One region of the Agarivorans sp. 1_MG-2023 genome, then DNA from elsewhere that is predicted to be linked to it. Evidence: predicted binding sites of a transcription regulator. Region 1 holds the regulator's gene; the other holds the start of a gene.
What was found. Region 1 encodes sigma-54, which starts transcription at its own class of promoters, with help from an activator protein. Its sites were predicted from a motif close to GTTGGCACGNNNNTNGNNT; they were not measured.
Positions count from the first base shown of each region.

Region 1 (3,425 bases):
TAATCATGAGTACCTTAATCGCTGAGAACCTTGCCAAAAGCTACAAAGGTCGCAAGGTAGTAAAGAACGTCAGTTTAAATGTAGAAACCGGGAAAATTGTTGGTTTACTAGGGCCAAACGGCGCCGGTAAAACCACTACCTTCTACATGGTGGTTGGTCTAGTGCCGCGAGACCAAGGCCGAATACTTATCGATGACGATGATCTGTCTAGCACCGCTATGCATACTCGTGCACGAAAAGGCATTGGTTATCTCCCGCAAGAGGCCTCTATCTTTCGCCGTTTATCGGTAGAAAAAAATATTCTGGCGGTATTAGAAACCCGTAAGGATTTGGACAAAGAGCAGCAGATTGGCGCATTGGACGATTTGCTAGAAGAGTTTCACATTGGCCATATTCGCAAAAATCTTGGTATGAGCCTGTCAGGCGGAGAGCGTCGCCGGGTAGAAATTGCCCGCGCCTTAGCCGCAGCCCCTAAGTTTATTTTGCTTGACGAACCCTTCGCTGGGGTAGATCCTATTTCCGTTATTGATATTAAAAAAATCATTGAACACCTGCGTGATCGCGGTCTAGGTGTATTAATTACCGACCACAATGTAAGGGAAACTCTCGATGTTTGTGAGCATGCCTATATCGTTAGTCAGGGTGAATTGATAGCCTCAGGTAAGCCACAAGAAATACTTGAAAACGAGCACGTGAAACGAGTTTATCTCGGTGAACAATTCAAGCTATAGTTAAAGTGCAGCTTAGAAAATAATATAAAAAGAAGGGATAGCGGTAGTTAATGAAAGCATCTTTGCAGTTGCGTCTTGGTCAGCAGTTAACCATGACCCCCCAGTTACAACAGGCCATACGCTTACTCCAGCTTTCAACCCTGGATTTACAGCAAGAAATTCAAGAGGCTCTGGAAAGTAACCCTCTGCTTGAGGCGGATGAGTCACATTCGAATGATAGTGACGCAACAGACGCTAAGTCAGCCAATGAAAAATCTACAGAAGCCGAATCTAGCGCCGACGTAGACAGCAGCCAAATGGAAGCTGGCGATGCCATTAACCAAGAAACTGTTTCTGATGACCTGCCCGTAGACTCCACTTGGGACGATATTTATAGCGCCAGTTCCGCGCCAGCTAGCTCATCGAGCGGCAGTAGCGGTGGTGACGACAATGATATGTTATTCCAAGGCGAAACCGTTGATTCCTTACAAGATCACATGCTGTGGCAAATGCGCCTTACTCCTTTCAGCGAAGTAGACCAAGCCATTGCTTTAGCCATTATTGATGCAGTAGATGAATCAGGTTACCTCACACAAGATTGTGAACAGTTATTAGATGGCCTCAATTCTAGTGACAATAACGACTTAGATGTAGAGCTTGACGAAATTGAAGCAGTACTAAAACGGATTCAGCATTTCGACCCCGTAGGCATTGCCGCGCGCTCGCTACAAGAATGCTTGTTAATTCAATTAAGTCGTTTTTCCCCAGAAACACCATGGCTAAATGAAGCCAAAGATGTGGTGTCTAACCATATCGATGTATTAGCCAATCGAGATTTTCGCTTATTGGCTCGAAAGACCAAATTAAAAGAAGACCAGCTGCGCGAAGTGATGCGTTTGATTCACACCTTAGAGCCACGCCCGGGTAACGCTGTTGAGCCAAACCAAGCCCAATACGTTATTCCCGATGTTTCCGTAGTGAAGCGTCAAGGTCGCTGGGTGGTAGAGCTAAACCCCGATGCGATGCCGAAGCTAAGAGTAAACTCTCACTATGCATCCTTAAGTAAAACGTCTAATGCCACCGATACTCAGTTTATCCGTAGCCACTTACAAGAAGCCAAGTGGTTTATTAAGAGTATTGAAAGCCGCAACGAAACCTTACTCAAAGTCTCTAACTGTATCGTTCACCACCAACAAGCCTTCTTCGAATACGGTGAAGAAGCAATGAAGCCAATGGTGCTGAACGATGTAGCCGAAGCAGTAGAAATGCACGAATCAACAATTTCGCGAGTGACAACTCAAAAATTCATGCATACACCTCGCGGCATTTTCGAACTTAAATATTTCTTCTCTAGCCATGTGGCTACCGATGGCGGCGGTGAATGTTCATCTACCGCTATTCGTGCATTAATTAAGAAACTGGTTGCTGCCGAAAATACCAGTAAACCTCTCAGCGATAGTAAGATTGCTGATATTTTGGCAGATCAGGGGATCAAGGTGGCAAGGCGTACGATTGCAAAATATCGTGAGTCTTTAGCGATACCACCTTCTAACCAACGTAAGAGCCTACTTTAAGGCCAATCAAGGGGACTATATTTATGCAAATTAATCTTACCGGACACCACGTTGATATTACTGAGTCTTTAAAAGAATATGTCCATAACAAGTTTGCCAAGCTCACTCGACGATTTGACCAGATAAACAATGTTCATGTCATCCTCAACGTCGAGAAGCTCAATCAAATCGCAGAAGCCACCTTACATTTAAATGGCGGTGAATTATTCGCTACCGCTGAACATTCAGATATGTATGCCGCCATTGATGGCCTCATCGACAAACTTGACCGCCAAGTTATCAAACATAAAGAAAAACTTAACAAACATTAGTCACCTCCATGCAAATAGATAAAGTACTAAGCTTGGATTGCACTCAAAGTGCAGTCCAATGCTCTTCAAAAAAACGCGCCTTAGAAATCATTAGTGAACTAGCCGCTGGTCAACTGGATACGACAGCTCAATGTATATTTGAGAGTTTGTTGAATAGAGAAAAAATGGGCAGCACCGGTATCGGGCAAGGCGTGGCAATACCTCATGGCCGCATTGATAAACAGCATCAAACAACCGCTGTTTTTTTACGTTGTGATCCTCCAATTGCTTTTGACGCCATTGACAATAAACCTGTTGATTTGGTTTTTGCCTTACTGGTACCAGAAGATCAGTGTAAACAACACCTCAACACCTTATCTCAAGTAGCTGAAAAACTTAACGATAAGCAAGTATGCAAACAACTTCGTTGTGCACAAAGTGATGACGAATTATACGACATCATGGTAGCCTAATACTCTAATCACCGTTAGGGATAGTCATGGAACTCATTATCGTGAGTGGGCGTTCTGGTTCAGGAAAAACCGTCGCCTTGAGAGTACTAGAAGATCTGGGCTACTATTGTGTAGACAACCTCCCGGTTGTGTTATGGCAATCTCTTATCGATAACTTAAAAAATACTTACTCTAAAGTAGCAATAAGTATCGATATTCGAAACCTTCCAGACGAACCTTCGCCGATAGGCCAAATTATTCGCAACGCCGGCCCTGATGTGAATCTGTTAAGCATTTTTTTAGATGCTAAAGACGAGGCGCTGATCCGCCGTTACAGCGAAACTCGGCGAGTTCACCCGCTGAGTCAAACCAATTTGTCTCTGGCTGAAGCGATTGAAT
Region 1 covers NZ_JAUOSJ010000008.1:174,525-177,949, forward strand. Annotated here, with positions in the region: gene lptA (lipopolysaccharide transport periplasmic protein LptA) at 1-3, shown strand, start outside; gene lptB (LPS export ABC transporter ATP-binding protein) at 6-731, shown strand; gene Q4592_RS13585 (RNA polymerase factor sigma-54) at 782-2,284, shown strand; gene hpf (ribosome hibernation promoting factor) at 2,308-2,595, shown strand; gene ptsN (PTS IIA-like nitrogen regulatory protein PtsN) at 2,604-3,047, shown strand; gene rapZ (RNase adapter RapZ) at 3,074-3,425, shown strand, end outside.

Region 2 (3,425 bases), on a different contig from region 1:
AGCAGAACTTCAGGAGAAAATGGTTTAGACAGATAATCAATTGCACCATCTCGCATCGCAGACACTGCATCGTCTATTTTTGCGTAGGCAGTCATTAACAATACGGGGGTTTGGGGCCATTTTTGCTTAATATTTTTAAGCAAACTTAAGCCATCCATTCCGCTCATTTGCACATCGCTAACCACTAAATCTACTTGCAGATCATTAAGGCTTAATAACGCTGCTTCAGCACTATCAGCTTGTTCGCATAAGTAACCAGCTAAAGACAAGGTGTCGACTAAAGCCTCTCTCAATCCTGCATCGTCTTCTACAATTAAAATCGTTGATTGGCTCATCTTAATGCCCTCCTACAGCAAGGTCTTGGTGCTGCACTTCCGGCAACGGTAATGTCACGACAAAGCGGCTACCAATTTCAGTGCCAGTGAGTTCGATGGAACCTTGGTGAGCACTCACCACTGATTTGACCACCGCTAGCCCTAAACCTGTTCCATTCTGCTTAGTGGTATAAAAAGGTTCGAATACTTTATGTTGTTGCGCTTTGTCTATTCCGCCAGCTTGATCTTCAACCTCAATAACAACTTCGCTCTCAGAGCTAGTGACTGAAACGGATATAAGTTGATCACTACCACTTAGTTGAGCAGCATTTTCAACTAAGTTCGACAGCGCTGATACTAAAGCGTTAGCATTTACCAACAGCTCGGTATTTGGATTTACAACCGACAAACGCAGCTCTACATTATGTTGACGAACACAAGCATCTGTTGCGGCTTTAAGTTGCTCAATCAGTTGACCAACCGGCACATAGTTAACCACCATTTGTTCGCCACTTTTGGCGAACAACAACATATCGTTTACTTGAGTTTCTAAATCTTCAAGCCTTGCCATCATCTTGGTTTGAAAACTGTCTCGAGCATTCTCTGACAAAGTTTTATTCGACAGGTTAGAGCCGTACAACATCGCTGCAGACAAAGGGGTTCTAATTTGATGCGCCAACGACGCCACCATGTTTCCTAGCGCAGACATACGCTGTAGTTTGGCAACATTTGCTTGCAGTTGACGAGTATGCGTCATGTCGGTAAGAACAATCAGCTGGCCTTGGGTATCTTGTAAAGGCGACAAACTTAATTTTACTCGTCTACCATCAACTAACGAAAGTTCATGGCCATCATCAGCTTTAGGGGAGAATAAACGAGGCACTGCGTCTAACCAACGTTGCTGCTCAATATCCTTACCCAGTAAGTTTTTAGCAATAGGGTTGGCGCGCGCGACATAACCTTTATTGTCGAGTAGTACTAAACCTGAAGGCATAACATCAAATATCTGAGCAAGATTATGCTCCGATAAGCTGGTAGGCTGTTGTTGTAAAAGCACTGAAGGCATGAATAAAGCTCCGCGTCATAAAACCGTTAACAGTGCTTACTCAATCAATTTTCATGCCATAAAAAAGGCCATGTATTTCATGGCCTTAAACAAACTAAGTTCGAGATTCTAGATTCAGCTCTCTTTGTTCAACCCATACTTGCGCATTTTTTCTACTAGCGTCGTTCTGCGCATACCCAGTTGCTCAGCAGCTCTAGCTACAACACCATCTTGTTGTTCAAGTGCTTGACGAATCAAATCAACTTCTAGCTCGGCCAGTAGCTCTTTTAAGTTAACCCCTTCGTCGGGAAGTTGCTGAGCACCAGCCCAACCATCATCAAGTGATTCTTCTGGTTCACCCTCTGGGAATAGGGCTTCTGGGCTTGGATCTGAAAATACTGACGCATCTTCATCATTAAAAATCGCCAGTAAAGCATCACGTTCCGCTAATTCTGGACTGTAGTTCGGTTCAAATGCTTCTGCATCTATGTGCCTATATTTAGGCGGTAAATCATGTACATCAACAATTTGGTCGGGATGCAAGATAAGTAAGCGTTCTACTAGGTTAGATAGCTCGCGAACATTGCCCGGCCATTGGTGCTGCATTAGTGATTCAACAGCGCGCTGGGTAAAGCGAACCACGGCCGAATGCTCTTCCTCATGGCGATTAACTAACTCTTGCAGCAATAAAGGAATGTCATCTTGGCGCTCTCGCAACGATGGCATTTCAATAGGGAATACATTTAGTCGATAGTATAAATCTTCACGAAACTTCTCCTGCTCTATCATTCTCTCTAGCTGTCGGTGAGTAGCTGCCACAACACGCACATTGGCGTTAATTGCTTTGCTCCCCCCTACACGCTCAAATTGGCGCTCTTGCAATACTCGAAGCAACTTAACTTGCATCGGCATTGGCATATCGCCAATTTCATCTAAGAACAACGTGCCGCCTTCAGCTAACTCAAAACGCCCTTTACGCATAGCAAACGCGCCGGTAAAAGCGCCCTTTTCATGGCCAAACAATTCGCTTTCAAGTAAGTCAGGAGGAATAGCGCCACAGTTAATCGGAACAAAAGGCCCGCCGTTTCTTGTGGAGTGGTCATGAATAGCTTTAGCAACAACCTCTTTACCTGTGCCTGACTCCCCCAAAATGAGTACATTGGCTTCTTTAACAGCTACTTGCTCAATTAAATGACGAACCTCTTGAATAGCAATGCCCTTGCCTATCAAGTTTTGTCTTAAACGTTCACTCTTTGCTGGAGCAATCTTGCCAGGAAGATGAGTAAGGTAGGCATCGCAGTGGTGTAATAACTGAGTTAGCTGCTCATAACTAAACGGTAAATCTAAGTGGCCAATAAGATTAGGTAAAGGCTCCACGGTATGCCCTTCTCCTACACTTAAAAAAGGACAAAGCGGATACTTAGCAATCAAACTACCAACATCGGCAATTTGCTTACTAATGAGTACTACGCGGCTAGTATTTGATACTTCAGTAGCAAAATTTTCGTTATCACAAACGCTGAACTGTTGGCCAATAAACCCCAGTACCGTTTCAAGTTGCTTAGCTCTCTCTGCGTCGTTCTCAAAAACTAAAACACTTTTGGATGCTTGCATCCCTATCCCCTGCAAAAATAAGCTACCTTGCGACATACTTATAGTTAGTTACCCTATAAAATTGATTGTAAACGGGCGTCAAAAAATCGCAAGGTATTCACTTTAAAACCGACAAAAATATGACGCGCAATGCAGTTTTAAAGTGGTCGATAGGAGCAGCAGAACCGCAAACGATTAGCCACAACAATAAGTTGCTGGTGATTTATACAATTAGTAAGCTTCGAGCAGGCAAGTTTCAATCAGTAAAACTTGACAATTCAAAGCGTAACTTTAATGGTAATACTACTGTTCTCCCTTCTCACACACTAAAAATATACTTGAACATAAATCAGGATATATCTGACCGAGCTGGTAACAGCCATCGAGGTAATCATCTGAAACAATATCGGTATTAAGCAGTTGATCCCATTGGAAGTTTGCTAACGCCTTGAAGAAAACACCTGAGCGGTGAA
Region 2 covers NZ_JAUOSJ010000006.1:48,384-51,808, reverse strand. Annotated here, with positions in the region: gene Q4592_RS10410 (sigma-54 dependent transcriptional regulator) at 1-335, opposite strand, end outside; gene Q4592_RS10405 (PAS domain-containing sensor histidine kinase) at 337-1,380, opposite strand; gene Q4592_RS10400 (sigma-54 dependent transcriptional regulator) at 1,495-2,973, opposite strand; gene Q4592_RS10395 (class I SAM-dependent methyltransferase) at 3,256-3,425, opposite strand, start outside.
Region 2: the regulator sigma-54 is predicted to act here: its motif matches at 1,423-1,441, upstream of Q4592_RS10405 (PAS domain-containing sensor histidine kinase).